Regions from separate parts of the Buttiauxella cochleicola genome, predicted to be linked through region 4. Evidence: predicted binding sites of a transcription regulator. Region 4 holds the regulator's gene; each other region holds the start of a gene.

Region 1 (4,237 bases), on a different contig from region 4:
ATCGGTTGTGCGTTCGTCGCTTTTACCTTGCCCGCTTCGGCGGCTGACGAACAACAACCGCAGCCCCAGCCACCAGATGTGCTCCTTGGCCCGTTATTTACCGATGTCCAGACTGCAAAATTATTCCCTGACCAAAAGACATTTGCAGATGCGGTTCCTAATAACGATCCGTTAATGATCCTTGCGGACTACCGCATGCAGCGCAATCAATCTGGCTTCGATTTACGTCATTTTGTGAATGTGAACTTCACTTTGCCGCGCGAGGGTGAAAAATATGTTCCACCTGAAGGACAGACACTGCGTGAACATATCGATAGCCTGTGGCCGGTGCTAACGCGCACCACAGACAGCGTTGATAAATGGGATTCGTTGCTGCCGTTACCTAAGCCGTATGTCGTACCCGGCGGGCGTTTTCGCGAAGTCTATTATTGGGACAGCTATTTCACCATGCTCGGGCTTGCGGAAAGCGGTCACTGGGACAAAGTGCAGGATATGGTGGATAACTTTGCCCATGAAATTGATGCCTGGGGGCATATTCCCAATGGCAACCGCAGTTATTATCTGAGCCGTTCGCAACCACCGTTCTTTGCTTTTATGGTCAAACTGCTGGCCAGCCACAACGGTGATGAAACCTATACCACTTACCTGCCGCAATTGAAAAAAGAGTACGCCTACTGGATGCAGGGCAGCGATACGCTGCAACCGGGCTCTGAAAACCTGCGTGTGGTGAAACTTAAAGATGGTTCAGTCCTGAACCGCTATTGGGATGACAGAGATACGCCACGTACTGAATCTTATCTGGATGATGTGACTACAGCGAAAAACAACCCGAATCGCCCGGCAACAGAAATCTATCGTGATTTGCGCGCCGCTGCCGCCTCGGGCTGGGATTTCAGCTCTCGTTGGATGGATAACCCAGAACAACTTGGTTCGATTCGCACCACCTCAATCGTGCCGGTGGATTTAAACGCCCTGTTATTCCAGATGGAAAAAACGCTGGCGCACGCCAGCACTGTGGCGAAAGACACCAGTGCAGCAGCGCAATACCAGCAACTGGCAGATGCTCGCCAGAAAGCTATGGAAGCGCATTTGTGGAATAGCAAACAGGGCTGGTATGCCGATTACGATCTCAAAACTAATGCTGTTCGTTCTCAGTTGACCGCCGCCGCACTGTTCCCGCTTTATGTACATGCTGCCTCGAAAGAGCATGCGGACAAAATGGCAACCATCACCCGTGCGCAACTGCTTAAAGCCGGTGGGCTTGCGACAACCAATCTGAAAACGGGCCAGCAGTGGGATGCACCAAATGGCTGGGCTCCGCTGCAATGGGTGGCCACCGAAGGGCTGCAGAACTATGGGCATAAAGATTTAGCCATGGAAGTCACCTGGCGCTTCCTCACCAATGTGCAGCATACCTACAACCGCGAGCAGAAACTGGTTGAAAAGTATGATGTATCCAGCACGGGCACAGGCGGTGGTGGCGGAGAATATCCTCTCCAGGATGGTTTTGGCTGGACCAACGGTGTGACGCTGAAAATGCTCGATTTGTTATGCGGTACAGAGAAGCCCTGCGATTCCACACCGGATAAATTGCCTTCAGCAACACCGGGTCCTGTGACTGAAACTATAAAACCTACGGCGGCCTCAACCCAGTAACGTCGTTCCAACGGCCTCATCCCCTCCTTCTCCTTCTCTCAAGGAGAAGGAGTAAAAAACTCTCCCACTACCGTCTGCCTCCTGTAAAAACACCAATATTTTCATGGGTTTTAATTCTACACCTGCCAATATTTGCACTTGCTTACAATAACAATAACGATAATAATTCGCATTCCTATTCGTTGTAAGATCGCCTGAATTTATACCAACCTCTCCGACACAGATCGGCTCTTCAGGTGATAACAAAAAGACCTTCTCGGGAAAATAACTAAATGAAACTGGCATTTACCGTAAAGCGCTCCGCTTTACTCTGCGCGCTTGCTCTTGCTGCTCCAACCTACGCGATGGCGGAAGATACCGTTATTGTGACCGACACACTGACAGAAACCTCCACCAGCCCAACTCAGGGTTACAGCGCGACGGTCAGCCGTGGTGCCACCAAAACTGATGAGCCGTTAATCACTACTGGTCAGTCGGTGTCTGTCGTGACTCGTCAACAAATTGATGATCGGGGTGCATTATCTGTAAACAGCGCACTCAACTACACACCGGGCGCTTTCACTGGTTTTGCTGGTGGTGCAACGCGTTATGACACCGTCGCACTGCGCGGTTTCCACGGCGGTGATGTGAATAACATCTTCCTTGACGGCCTACGCCTGATGAGTGACGGCGGCAGCTACAACGTGGTGCAGGTTGATCCATGGTTCCTTGAGCGTATTGACGTTATCAAAGGGCCTTCTTCAGCTCTTTACGGGCAAACCATTCCTGGCGGACTGGTGATGGAGACCTCAAAGCGCCCACAGTTCATTGAGGAAGGCCACGTCCGTGCCATGTACGGTAACAACAATACCACCGGCACTGCATTCGACTATACCAATGCGATTAACGATCAATGGGCCTGGCGCCTCATCGGTATGACAAAAAATACTGATACCCAGTATGAGAAAACGCGTGAAGAACGCTATGCCATCTCCCCGTCTGTATTGTGGCAACCGAGCGAAAATACCTCATTGGTGATGCGTGCATACCTGGAAAAAGATCCCTCCGGTGGCTTCCACGGTTCAGTTCCGGCAGATGGTAGTCTCTATTCGTCTACTGGCCGTAAACTCAGCACCGGTTTCTCTGATGTAGAACCGGGTAATGACGAATTCAAACGCCACCAGCAGATTTACAGTTACGAGTTCGCTCATAACTTTAATGACACTTGGGCATTCCGCTCCAACGCCAGCTATACCCACTCAAACGTGGGCCTCAAGCAGGCATACCAGATTGGTTGGGCAGATGCCGCGCACGACGAATTGACGCGTTATTACAGCGGTGAAACCTCATCACTCGACGCTTACGCCATCGATAACCAACTGGAAGCAGATTTCGCTACCGGCGAACTGGACCACAAAGTGGTGCTTGGTGGGGAATTCCATAAATACACCAATAACCTGTCTGACGATTCTGCTTATACCACCAACTTAAACCCATGGACTGGCGAGTCCGGTGGACCTGGCGGTTTCTACTATTACGATCCGCGTGACCCGACTTACTCCACTATCAACCAGGGTCTGTTGACCAAAGCAGGTAAGCGTCAGTACGAACAAACAGGCGTCTATTTACAAGATGATATGAAGTGGAATCAGTGGCATATGACGCTGTCTGGTCGTTACGACCATATGGTGACCAAAAGCCATATCGTGGCTGAAGCCATTGACAGTGATGTGACAGATAACCGCACCGATGATCATTTCAGCGGACGTGCCTCCCTGCTGTATGCGTTTAACAACGGGATTTCTCCTTACGTCAGTTACAGCCAGGCAATTACACCGCAGGTTCTGCCTGATGCTGAAGGCAAATTGCTGAAGCCGACCACTGCCGAGCAGTACGAAGCGGGTGTGAAATATCAGCCGGTTGGCACAGTAGATATGTATACCGTTGCGCTGTACGACCTGACGCAAAAAGATGTCGGTAATCGTGTGGTTCAGGGCAGCTACTTTGAGCCAGCAGGTAAAGTTCGCTCGCAGGGCGTTGAGCTGGAAGCGCGTTCACAGTGGAATCAGCGTTTCTCAACCATCGCTGGATACACATACAACAAAGTACGCTTTAAGGATGCAATCGACGGTAACGACGGTAACACGCCGTATGTGACGCCTGACCAAATGGCAAGCTTGTGGGGAATGTTCAAAGCCGACTTAGGTATCAGTCTGGGCGCGGGCGTACGCTACATTGGCAAGCAATGGGCGGATAACGAAAATACCCTGCGTGTACCTTCTGTCACTCTGCTTGATGCGATGGTGCGTGCCGATATGGGTGCGTGGACGCCATCTTTGAAAGGGGCTTTCGTGCAAGTTAACGCCACTAACCTGACAGGCCGTGATTATGTTGCGGGCTGCTACGGTACCGGCTATTGCTACTGGGGTGCAGAGCGTTCTGTTATTGCAACCGTGGGATATGATTTTTAATTTTTGTTAACGCCAGTGTCTGATGTCGCTTCGCTAATCCGACCTACGAAAACACAAATACGGCCCCGTTTGGGGCCGTATTTCTATGGTTGGCGAGATATCGCTACCTCACCTGCGAGCGGTGAAGCTGG
Region 2 (4,237 bases), on a different contig from region 4:
GAGAATAAAAAATGAGTCTGAAAGATAAAACCCAACATCTCTTCGCCGAACAATTTGGTTATCCGGCGACCCATACAATTCAGGCTCCAGGCCGGGTTAACCTGATTGGCGAGCACACCGATTACAATGATGGCTTTGTGCTGCCTTGTGCTATCGATTACCAAACGGTGATCGGTTGCGCGAAGCGTGACGACCGTCTGGTGCGCGTGATTGCTGCAGATTACGATAACCAAACAGATGAATTTTCGCTCGATAAGCCAATTCTGAGCCACGACACACAACAGTGGTCCAACTATGTTCGCGGTGTCGTTAAACATCTGCAAAAGCGTGATAAAAACTTCGGCGGCGCAGATTTAGTGATTAGCGGTAACGTGCCACAAGGTGCAGGCCTGAGTTCATCGGCATCACTGGAAGTCGCGGTAGGTACTGTGTTCCAGAAGCTTTATCACCTGTCGCTTGATGGCTCGCAAATTGCCTTAAATGGCCAGGAAGCTGAAAACCAATTCGTCGGCTGTAACTGCGGCATCATGGATCAGTTGATTTCAGCGTTAGGCAAAAAAGATCACGCATTGCTGATCGATTGCCGCACGCTCGGCACTAAAGCGGTTTCGATGCCGAAAGGCGTTGCTGTCGTCATTATCAACAGTAACTTCAAACGTACTCTGGTAGGCAGCGAATACAACACCCGCCGTCAGCAATGCGAAACCGGCGCGCGTTTCTTCACGCAGAAAGCACTGCGCGACGTTGAGCTCTCCAAGTTTAATGAAGTGGCTCATGAGCTTGACCCGATTGTTGCGAAACGCGTACGCCACGTCCTGACTGAAAACATCCGCACCGTAGAGGCCGCTGATGCGTTGGCAAAAGGTGATTTAAAACGTATGGGCGTACTGATGGCTGAATCTCACGCTTCTATGCGCGATGATTTTGAAATCACCGTGCCACAAATCGATACTTTAGTTGAAATCGTCAAAGCGACTATCGGCGACAAAGGCGGTGTACGTATGACCGGCGGCGGCTTTGGCGGCTGTATCGTTGCATTGATCCCGGAAGAGTTGGTTCCAGCGGTTCAGCAAGCGGTTAAAAAACAGTACGAAGCCAAAACCGGCATCAAAGAAACCTTCTATGTATGCAAACCTTCGGAGGGCGCAGGCCAATGCTAAGAGAAACGCCACAGCTCGCACCTGACGGGCAACCCTTCCGCATCTCCACCCTGCGCAATAGCGCGGGGCTGGTGGTTACGGTCATGGACTGGGGCGCTACGCTGCTGTCGTGTCGGGTGCCGATGAAAGATGGAACCGTGCGTGAAACGCTGCTTGGCTGCGAAACGCCGGAAGATTATCTGAATCAATCCGCTTATCTGGGTGCAACCGTTGGGCGTTATGCCAACCGCATTGCTAACAGCCAGTTTGAGCGCGATGGCGTCACTGTTAAAGTGACAGCAAATCAGGGCGCACATCAGTTGCATGGTGGGCCTGATGGTTTTGACAAACGCCGCTGGCGGATTGTGCGCCAGAATGAGCATGAGGTGCTATATACACTTGATTCTCAAGACGGCGACCAGGGATTCCCCGGTGAGTTGCGCGCAACTGCGCGTTATGCCCTTACCGAAGATAACTGTATCACCGTCGAATTCCGTGCCAAAACCAGTAAACCATGCCCGGTAAATCTGACTAATCACGCTTATTTCAATCTCGATGGTAAGCAAAACGATATTCGTCAACATCGTCTTCAATTGCTGGCAGATAGCTATTTACCCGTCGACAGCAACGGTATCCCGCAAGCTGGACTTGCTGATGTTACGAACACAGGCTTTGATTTTCGCACAGCAAAAACTATCGCCGATGATTTCCTGCATGACAACGACCAGGTGTTGGTGAAAGGCTACGACCACGCTTTCTTGTTGCAGGCGCAAGGTGATGCCAGCCTGCCCGCTGCACATGTCTGGTCGAGCGATGATAAACTGCAAATGACGGTCTATACCACCGCCCCTGCTCTGCAGTTTTATAGCGGAAATTACCTGGAAGGAACACCAGCAAGGGAGCAAGGTACCTATAGTGCTTATCAGGGCCTGGCGCTCGAAAGCGAGTTCCTGCCGGACAGCCCAAATCACCCTGAATGGCCACAACCCGATTGCTGGTTACAGCCAAATGAAGAGTATTTAAGCATTACAGAATACGAGTTTATTGCGCTTTAAATTTTTCGCCCTCCACAATGGAGGGCGAATCTTATCCTGATCGCTGGATTTCCCACCGTTTAGCGACAAAAATATAACAACCATTCACATCCACCTTACACTCCACACTCTTTTTCGCTATGTTAAACGTTTAGCATTGCCGCTTGCCCCTTTGCGGCAATATAATGATAATCGTTATCATTAATCGCAGGCTTATTAAGGAGTAAACTATGGCTGTTACTAAGCTGGTTCTGGTTCGTCACGGTGAAAGCCAGTGGAACAACGAAAACCGCTTCACCGGTTGGTATGACGTTGATCTGTCTGAGAAAGGTAAAACTGAAGCGAAAGCTGCAGGTAAACTACTGAAAGATGAAGGCTACTCTTTCGACTTTGCTTATACCTCAGTGCTGAAACGTGCCATCCATACACTGTGGAATATCCTTGATGAACTGGACCAGGCATGGCTGCCAGTTGAGAAATCCTGGAAGCTAAATGAGCGCCACTACGGTGCACTTCAGGGTCTGAACAAAGCTGAAACTGCTGAGAAATACGGTGATGAGCAAGTTAAGCAATGGCGCCGTGGCTTTGCTATCACGCCTCCAGAGCTGACGCGTGATGACGAACGTTTCCCAGGCCATGACCCACGCTATGCAAGCCTGAGCGATAAAGAGCTGCCGGTAACTGAAAGCCTGGCGCTGACTATCGATCGCGTTATCCCTTACTGGAACGAAACCATTCTGCCACGCATGAAAAGCGGCGAGCGTGTGATTGTTGCCGCTCACGGTAACTCCCTGCGTGCATTGGTTAAATTCCTCGATAACCTAAGCGAAGACGAAATTCTTGAGCTGAATATCCCAACTGGCGTGCCGTTGGTGTATGAGTTCGACGAGAACTTCAAACCGCTGAAGCGCTACTATTTGGGCAATGCTGATGAAATTGCAGCAAAAGCCGCAGCAGTAGCAAACCAGGGTAAAGCGAAGTAATTCGTTAGATGTGAAAAAGGCGTGGTGAGAACCACGCCTTTTTTATTGTTATCGCGTTAAAACTTAGCCGCGGCGTGCTTTTACTGCATCAGCCAGCTGGCGCAGTACGGTTTCGGTATCTTCCCAACCGATACATGCATCGGTCACGCTCTTGCCATAAACCAGCGGCTCGCTACCTTCCAGGTTCTGGTTGCCTTCTACAAGATGACTTTCAATCATCACACCAGTAATCGCAGCATCACCACCAGAAATTTGCTGGCAAACATCTGTGCACACTTCCATCTGCTTCTTAAACTGCTTGCTGCTGTTCGCGTGGCTGAAGTCGATCATCACTTGGGCAGGCAGGCCAGCTTTTTGCAGATCGGTTTTCACCTGAGCAACATGCGCTGCGCTGTAGTTTGGCTCTTTACCGCCGCGCAAGATGATGTGGCAGTCGCCATTTCCGCTGGTAGTAACGATGGCAGAGTGGCCCCATTTGGTCACAGACAGGAAGCAGTGTGGCGCACCAGCTGCATTGATCGCATCGATCGCAACTTTCATGGTGCCGTCAGTGCCATTTTTGAAGCCAACCGGGCATGAAAGGCCAGACGCCAGCTCACGGTGAACCTGAGATTCTGTAGTACGTGCACCAATGGCACCCCAGCTCATCAAGTCCGCCAGATACTGCGGGGTGATCATATCCAGGAACTCACCTGCCGCTGGTAGACCAGAGTCGTTGATATCCAGCAATAACTTACGGGCAATACGCAAGCCATCGTTGATCTGGTAGCTGCTGTCCATATGCGGATCGTTGATCAGACCTTTCCAGCCCACCGTTGTGCGTGGTTTTTCGAAGTAGACACGCATAACGATTTCCAGCTCACCTTGCAATTCTTCACGCAGTGTCAATAAGCGCGCGCCATACTCTTTCGCCGCTTTGATATCGTGAATTGAGCAAGGGCCAATGACAACCAGCAGGCGATCATCATTTCCTTTCAGAATTTTATGAATCGCTTTGCGCGCGCCAGATACGGTTGCGGCGGCTTTTTCAGTGGCGGGGAATTTTTCGAGCAGCGCTACTGGCGGTAAAAGTTCGTTGATT
Region 3 (4,237 bases), on a different contig from region 4:
ATTTGGAAGACCGTTAAATCTATTTACTTAACGTTCGATAAGTAAATATTAAACGTGATCTGAATCACGGTCAAATAATTTTTATAATGATCGTTAATTATTTTATAAAAACACTATTTTTCATAAAGATAGAATTAATTTATTTTTATACCTAAAGCCTCTGGCTCCTACATGATATTATTTTTATAATGATCGTTCACTAAACAGACAAAGGTTAAACGGTTCCCATGTCCACTGACACTAGTTGCATTAAAAAAAGCCGTGGCCGACCGAAGGTGTTTGATAGGGAAGCTGCACTTGACAAGGCCATGGCTTTGTTCTGGAAACACGGCTACGAAGCCACCTCTATGGCACATTTAGTTGAAGCAACAGGTGCAAAAGCGCCAACGCTTTATGCAGAGTTCACCAACAAAGAAGGTATGTTCAAGGCAGTATTAGATCGCTATATCGCACGAGTAACGCAGCAGCGTGAGACTTGCCTTTATTGCGAAGATCGTACTCTGGAACAGACCCTGGAAGATTATCTCTCTTTGCTGGCAGAGATGTTTACTGACAAAGAGACACCATCAGGCTGCTTTATGATATGTACCTCTGCGGTGCTGGCCGTCTCTTCGGAAGATATCTCCGCGATGATAAAAATGCGTCAGTCGATGCAGGAAGCAACTCTGGTTCACTTCCTTGAGCAGCGACAGCAAAAAGGTGAAATTCCGGCAACCACAAGCGTACGCAATCTGGCGAAATATCTCTGTTGTATCATTCAGGGGATGTCGATCAGTGCAATCGAAAATGCCAGCTATGAAGAGCTGATGCAGATCGTGAAAACCACACTACGATTGTTGCCGGAACTAAAGAAAATCTAACCATGGGCGGCTTTGCCGCCCTTTTTGTATTAACGCTCTCGCCCTTTGCTCCAGTAGGCCATAAAGTTGATAGCGTCATGGCTCACACCGCATTCTCCAATTAAGTAACGGCGCAGCATTTTCACAACCGATGATTCCGCCGCAACCCAGCCGTAAAAAGCGTTACTGGCCGTTGTGGCTTTATCCCACAACAGTTCACCTTCAGCTTCTTCATTAACTGTTTCTGTAATCCCCGCAGCTGTAGGGAGTTTGGCACATTCACTCACCGCCTTGAGTAAGCACTCCCCATGCCTTGCGTTGACAGCCTTTCGCGGCAACCAATGAATTTTCGCAAAACCAAATTCACTTAAATCCATGCAATCCCCCTGCTCCGGGACTTCAAAAAACGCCTGAATTTCTGGCGGATTTTGCTGTTTCGACAGAAGTTCAAGTATGCCTCGCGCCGCAGGCATTGCAGTTTCATCAGCAATAATTAACCCCTGGCACAAACCCGCAGGTGGCGTCCATTCATAACCGCCGCTGTCTGCCGGGTAATCGGCATTCGGTGCGACAATTTGTATTTTGTCACCGGATTGGGAGCTAATCGCCCATGCGGAGGCAGGCCCTTCCGTGCCGTGACTGACGAATTCAACCGTCACTTGCTGACGCTCGCGGTCAACGTGGCGCAAGGTATAAGTGCGCACAATCGGCCGCTTTTCTTTGGGTAATTCTTGCAGTAACGAATACCACTGCCCATGTTCTGGCAAGCTCGGAATTGAGCCATCTTCAGACGGGAACAACATTTTGATTCGCTGGTCGGGTGAATCACATTTCATGTTTGCCACATCCGGACCGCCGAATACCAGACTCAACAGCGAAGGTGAAACGTGTGATTTATGCAATAGCTGCACATTAAACAATCTGTAGCTTTGTACCTCTGCCATTTCAACTCCTTTGCCTGGGCTTGCCATCAACAAATAAATAACCCACAGAAATCATATGATTATTCATAAGATTAATTTGAGAAATACTATCAATTGAGATTGATAATGAGAACTGTTATCGGCAGAATTCAGCTCGTTCTTATTTCAAAACATTTTCAAATGTTAATATTTCCCCATCCAAGGAATGATGATGATGCATAACAACGCACGCTGGGTGCTTAACCCGTTGCTTCTGGCGATGATGGCCCCGGCTTTCGCGCAGCAAACTTCCGAAGAAAATATTCTGGTTTCTGCGAACCGTATGCACCGTACGGTAGCTGAAATGGCGCAGACCACCTGGGTTATTGAAGGTACCGAGCTTGAGCAACAGATTCAGGGAGGCAAGGAGCTGAAAGACGCACTTGCACAGTTAATTCCCGGTCTGGATGTCAGCAGCCAAAGCCGTACCAATTACGGTATGAACATGCGTGGCCGTTCTATCGTGGTTTTAGTGGATGGCGTTCGTCTGAACTCTTCCCGTACCGATAGCCGCCAACTCGACTCTATCGACCCTTTTAACATCGAACACATCGAAGTTATCTCTGGTGCAACTTCGCTGTATGGCGGTGGTAGTACTGGCGGTCTGATTAATATCGTGACGAAAAAGGGCCAGCCTGACACTCAGGTCGAATTTGAAACTGGGATTAAGTCTGGTTTTAACAGCAGTAAAGATCATGATGAACGTGTCGCCAGCGCCATTTCTGGCGGTAACGATAATGCCTCTGGCCGTTTATCTGTGGCTTATCAGAAATTTGGTGGCTGGTTTGATGGTAACGGCGACCAGACCTTGCTTGATAACACGCAAACCGGTTTACAGTATTCCGACCGCCTGGATGTGATGGGTACCGGCACGATAAACATTGATGAAACCCAGCAACTGCAGGTGGTGACACAATATTATAAGAGCCAGGGAGACGATGATTACGGGCTGAATCTGGGTGAAAACTTTTCCGCAGTGACCGGTAATGGCAAAGCGTTTGTCAGTGACAATCTTAATTCTGACCGCATTCCTGGTACCGAACGCCATCTGATTAGCCTGCAATACTCCAACAGCGACTTCCTCGGCCAGGAAGTGGTTGGGCAGATTTACTATCGTGATGAGTCTCTGACCTTCTATCCTTTCCCGACGCTAACGCGTGGAGCCGTAACCAGTTTCTCGGCCTCCCAGCAGGATACCGATCAGTACGGTGCGAAACTGGCTCTGACCAGCCAACCGCTGGATGGCTGGCAGATTACCTATGGCGTCGATGCCGATCACGAGAGCTTTACCTCGAACCAGATGTTCTTTGATCTCGCAAAAGCCAATGCTTCTGGTGGCCTGAATAACCAGAGCATTTACACCACCGGTCGTTATCCGGGTTACACCATCACTAACCTCGCTCCGTTCCTGCAAAGCAGTTATGACATCAACGAACTGTTTACCCTGAGCGGCGGCGTGCGCTATCAGTGGACTGAGAACAAAGTCGATGACTTTGTTGGCTTTACTCAGCAACAAGGTATTGCAAACGGCATCGCTCAGTCTGCAGACGCAATCCCTGGCGGCAGCACGGATTATGACAATGCGTTATTCAATGCCGGTCTGTTAATGCATATTACTGACCGCCAGCAAGCGTGGTTTAACTTCTCGCAAGGTGTGGAGCTTCCTGACCCTGGCAAATACTACGGTAATGGCACTTACCGACTGGTGAATGGCCATTATCAACTGGTAAATAGCGTGAATGTCGGGCAGTCAAAACTTCAGGGGATCAAGGTCGATTCTTATGAGCTGGGTTGGCGTTATACCGGCGATAACCTGCGCAGCCAAATTGCGGCGTACTACTCGTTGTCTGACAAGTCCATCTCCATCAACCGTGCAGATATGACCATCAATGTGGAAGATGACAAGCGTCGTATTTACGGTGTTGAAGGTGCTGTGGATTACTTTATTCCAGACTCGAACTGGAGCACCGGCGTTAACTTTAACGTGCTGAAGTCCGAAACTAAAGTGGATGGCAAATGGCAGAAATGGGACGTGATTTACGCAAGCCCTTCAAAAGCCACCGCGTATGTTGGCTGGGCGCCAGATCCATGGAGCCTGCGCATTCAAAGCCAGCAGACCTTTGATTTAACCGATGCCAGCGACAATAAGATCAATGGTTATAACACCGTCGACTTTATTGGCAGCTACGCTCTACCGTTAGGCAAACTCAGCTTCAGCATCGAAAACCTGCTGGATAAAGACTACACCACCGTGTGGGGCCAGCGCGCACCATTGCTTTACAGCCCAACTTACGGCAGCCCTTCGCTGTACGAATATAAAGGACGTGGGCGCACTTACGGTGTGAATTACTCCCTGCAATTCTAAATTGACCACAACAGGCTGGCTAAAAACCAGCCTGTTTTTTACTCTCCTACACAAAATCCTTCTCGACCAAA
Region 4 (4,237 bases):
CGTGCGCACGTCGTGGCCGGGGCCGGTCACTGGGTTCATGCTGAAAAACCTGATGCTGTTTTGCGCGCAATCCATCGTTTTATCGACGAATCCGCAGCAAACTGATTAAAAACAAACCGACTGGCCGCAAGTTGCGGCTAACGCGTTGGCGCGCAAGCCATGCTGATGTATGATTGCGCGCTAAATTGCGCCAGAGCACCCCGCTCCGTGCCACCTGAATTCCCTGTCAGTAGTCTAATCATGGCAAAAGAACAAACGGACCGTACTACATTAGATCTGTTCGCGGACGAGCGTCGCCCGGGGCGACCAAAAACCAATCCGCTAACGCGTGATGAGCAATTGCGTATCAACAAACGCAACCAGCTCAAGCGCGATAAAGTACGCGGCCTGAAGCGAGTGGAGCTAAAGCTCAATAACGATGCGGTAGATGCTCTCAATCAGTTGGCTGAAGCGCGCAATATCAGTCGTAGTGAATTGATTGAAGAGATACTTCTCGAACAACTGAAGCAACATCTCAGTTAGTTTTAGTGCTATGCCCTGGTATGCAATTTTGCAGTCTGTGCACACCGGGGCGATAGCAGTTTCCGCACCACGAAGTGTTCTGCTATGATTGCCCTATCTGTGGCCAAATAGCAGCCACCATACCATTAAGTATCAAGAGGTTATTTTACTCATGGCAATCGTAGGCATTTTTTTCGGCAGCGACACTGGTAACACCGAAAATATCGCGAAGATGATTCAAAAACAGCTCGGTAAAGATGTTGCTGAGGTGCATGACATTGCTAAGAGCAGCAAAGAAGACCTGGAAGGCTTCGACATTCTGCTTCTCGGCATTCCAACATGGTATTACGGCGAAGCCCAGTGTGATTGGGACGATTTCTTCCCCACTCTGGAAGAAGTTGATTTCAATGGCAAACTGGTCGCGCTGTTCGGTTGCGGTGACCAGGAAGACTACGCAGAATACTTCTGTGACGCATTAGGCACTATCCGCGACATCATTGAGCCGCGTGGTGCAGCAATCGTCGGTCACTGGCCAACTGCTGGTTACCATTTCGAAGCATCTAAAGGTCTTGCAGACGATGACCACTTTGTTGGTCTGGCGATTGACGAAGACCGTCAACCAGAACTGACTGCTGAACGTGTTCAGAAGTGGGTCAAACAAGTTTCTGAAGAACTGAACCTGGCTGATATCATCAACGCCTGATTCCAGATGTGGCGCAACTATTAGGTTGCGCCACATTGATAGTTATTTCCGATTAAAATAATTGCTACAAATTTTTAACTTTTCAGTTTGTCCCTGTACAATGAACTCCTGACAAAATAGCTAACAAGGCAATCAAATCGCGACTCAACCGCCATTTCTTAGCTTGATTATGCATAATACTTGCGGTTCCCATTTAGAAGTGGCAGTTCTATAATGAGACGCATTCATCTTAACGCTCACCCTGAGTCCGAGCGAATCGTTAAGCAACAGGACAATTTCCGCATGACTGACAACAATACCGCATTAAAGAAGGCCGGCCTGAAAGTCACGCTTCCGCGATTAAAAATCCTTGAAGTGTTGCAGGGGCCGGTGAACCATCACGTCAGTGCGGAAGACTTATATAAACGTCTGATTGATATGGGCGAAGAGATTGGTCTCGCCACAGTTTATCGTGTATTAAACCAGTTTGATGATGCAGGCATTGTGACTCGCCATAACTTCGAAGGCGGCAAATCCGTGTTCGAACTTACACAACAGCATCACCATGACCACCTGATTTGCCTGGATTGTGGCAAAGTTATTGAATTCAGTGATGATTCAATTGAAGCCCGCCAGCGTGAAATCGCATCTCGTCATGGTATTCGTCTGACTAACCACAGCCTGTACCTTTATGGTCACTGCGCTGAAGGTGATTGCCGTACCGACGAAAACGCACACGAAATCAGCGAAAAGTAATCTGCATATTTTGGCATCGGATTCAGATGCCAGATGTAAAAAAACCGGTGAACAAACTCACCGGTTTTTTTATTGCCTGAATTCAGCGATTACTTATTGTTAGCACGAATCTCTTGCCAGATTTTATCGCACTTGGCTTTGACCGCCTGGTCATTACCCGTACGAGTTGCCTGGATGCAGTTCTGGTAATCCAGGGTGCGCACCGTTTCTTTCTTCGCAAATTCCTGGTGCTCTTTTTCCTGGCCTAACACATTTAACACACTCTGGCAGGCCTGGATTTTATCCGGATTGCCTTCTGCGGTGTTAATACAGGCACTATACGCTTGCTTTAGTTTTGTATCTTCCGGAGCCGTTTTAGGTTGCTGCTGCGCACACGCACTCAAACCTAACGCCATCACCATAGTCAGTACGATTTTTTTCATGCTTGATATCCTTAAGAAAACCGGGCGCTTTCACGCCCGGATTCGAATCAGAAGATGGTGAACGGTGCGATGACGATGAATTTCACATCACGCTCATCCTGGAAGATGTTGCCGTAACCACCGCCCCAGCTTGGGATGTCTGAATGGTTGTCGTACTGAGTGAAGTGCAGTTTGAACAGCGTGCCTTTCGCGCGACCATCCTGAACGGTGTACAACGCATCAAGGCTGTATGCAGATTCTTTCAGGCGATTATCCGCATCGTAGTAACCGTCAGTGGTTGGTTTAGAGCTTGGTTTAGCATCCCATGCGTACACATAAGAAGCACCCACTGCCCAACCGGCCAGGTTCCAGTTGCTCAGGTCATACATCGCGCCTGCAAATACTGCTTTTTCACCGTTGGCGTTGAAGTCAGAGCGGTTATCCCACCACACATCAAGACGACCGTTTGAAGATGCATAAGTTGGGGTCATACGCTGCAGGAAGTAACCTTGCTGGCCATCGGCCTTCACAATAGTTCCTTCAAGACGCAAATCAACCTGTCCAACTCTGTATCCAAGAGTCAATGCCTGCAACCATGCAGTGCCATCGTACAGATCGTTAACGCTGCCATCAGAAACTTTGTCACGCGTACCGTAGAACTGGTAGCTGGTTGTTAACGGGCTACCCGCGATATCAAATTTGTAGCTTGCTTTGGTGAAGTACTGATCAACGTAGCCTTCAGCCTGCCCAAATGCCGCTTCGAGAATGAAATCATTTTTGAAGTCATACTTCGCACCAAGAGAGTGTAAATATTCAACTTTGGTGTTTTTGTCATTCTGATAGAACTTGTCCATTTCCAGGTGCCATGGAGCTTTATACTCGTTGGTCCACATGTAGGAGAAGCTCAGCGCACCAGAATCGCCGTAATCAAAGTTTGCACCGGCTTCAGCGCCCTGGTAAGTACCAGGCATGAAGCTCCAGTGTGGTGCGAGCAAGGTTTGGCCGGTTGGCTGAATGTAACCGCCACGCGCCCAAACCGGGCCGTATTTGAATTTAGCTGCGGCTTTATAAAGGCTAATGCCACTTTTATCACCGGAGAAATCTTCATCGTAAGCTTTGTTTACAGAGGAGAATGCGATTTCGTTAGGGTGACCGCTATCACCATTTTCTGCCATTTCGATAGCAGTAAAGGCCGCAATATCCAGACCGAACATGTCAGCGGCGAAACCAGACTGGAAGTCCAGATTGGCGTTCCAGGTGGAATGCGCAAGGTTAGTTTCATATTTATCAGTCGTAACATCTTTACGGTCACGCTCACGCTGCCAGTAATAAACACCACCGGTCAGAGTTGAGTCATCCACAAAGCCTGCTGCGCTTGCCTGAGGGATGACTACCAGTCCTGAAAGAGCCGTGACACCTGCAATTGCAAGCGCCAGTGCACTACGTTTGCCACTAAACGTACGCATATATTATTCCTCTTTGACGTATCAATAATCGCCGGACGTTAAAAGACGCCTTATGGCGAAAAAAAGTAAAAATGCCTAACGGCTAAAGCGGTTATGAATATTTGCCCGCATTACTGCTGCCCTTAAGACTATTTTTCGCGACGCGAATTATCAATGACTTTGTAAGAGTTCATTCCGATATTATGACAGAGAGCACATAATTTATGAGTATTTGTAACAAATCATGCCTTGAGAGTTTTATCTTGATAATTACTATTTATAAAATACAAAACTCTACATGAGAGCGCTCACATAATTAAAATAAGAATTTTTAATGTTCCGAGGTTGACCATAAAAAGTTGAAAGGAAGAAGTGTAAATAACATTAATTCGCAACGCGAATGTGAAGATTTATTTAAGCAAATGATTATAAAGCGAAAAAAAACGCCGCAA

What was found. The regulator Fur, encoded in region 4, represses iron uptake genes when iron is present. The targets are predictions, from matches to a motif close to ATAATAATGAGAACNACTATCAA.
Region 1: a site for Fur is predicted at 1,813-1,835, ahead of LVQ79_RS00165 (TonB-dependent siderophore receptor). Genes of this name have one in related genera too.
Region 2: a site for Fur is predicted at 2,359-2,381, ahead of gpmA (2,3-diphosphoglycerate-dependent phosphoglycerate mutase). Genes of this name have one in related genera too.
Region 3: a site for Fur is predicted at 1,883-1,905, ahead of LVQ79_RS14690 (TonB-dependent siderophore receptor). Genes of this name have one in related genera too.

The regions. Positions count from the first base shown of each region.
Region 1 covers NZ_JAJSOU010000001.1:34,976-39,212, reverse strand. Annotated here, with positions in the region: gene LVQ79_RS00170 (alpha,alpha-trehalase) at 1-1,656, shown strand, start outside; gene LVQ79_RS00165 (TonB-dependent siderophore receptor) at 1,929-4,106, shown strand; gene LVQ79_RS00160 (amino acid permease) at 4,190-4,237, opposite strand, start outside.
Region 2 covers NZ_JAJSOU010000026.1:29,864-34,100, forward strand. Annotated here, with positions in the region: gene galT (galactose-1-phosphate uridylyltransferase) at 1-8, shown strand, start outside; gene galK (galactokinase) at 12-1,160, shown strand; gene galM (galactose-1-epimerase) at 1,154-2,194, shown strand; gene gpmA (2,3-diphosphoglycerate-dependent phosphoglycerate mutase) at 2,404-3,156, shown strand; gene aroG (3-deoxy-7-phosphoheptulonate synthase AroG) at 3,220-4,237, opposite strand, start outside.
Region 3 covers NZ_JAJSOU010000010.1:100,631-104,867, forward strand. Annotated here, with positions in the region: gene LVQ79_RS14680 (TetR/AcrR family transcriptional regulator) at 228-860, shown strand; gene LVQ79_RS14685 (siderophore-interacting protein) at 890-1,783, opposite strand; gene LVQ79_RS14690 (TonB-dependent siderophore receptor) at 1,977-4,166, shown strand.
Region 4 covers NZ_JAJSOU010000007.1:286,043-290,279, forward strand. Annotated here, with positions in the region: gene ybfF (esterase) at 1-105, shown strand, start outside; gene ybfE (LexA regulated protein) at 241-522, shown strand; gene fldA (flavodoxin FldA) at 674-1,204, shown strand; gene fur (ferric iron uptake transcriptional regulator) at 1,487-1,939, shown strand; gene chiQ (ChiQ/YbfN family lipoprotein) at 2,029-2,361, opposite strand; gene chiP (chitoporin ChiP) at 2,409-3,806, opposite strand.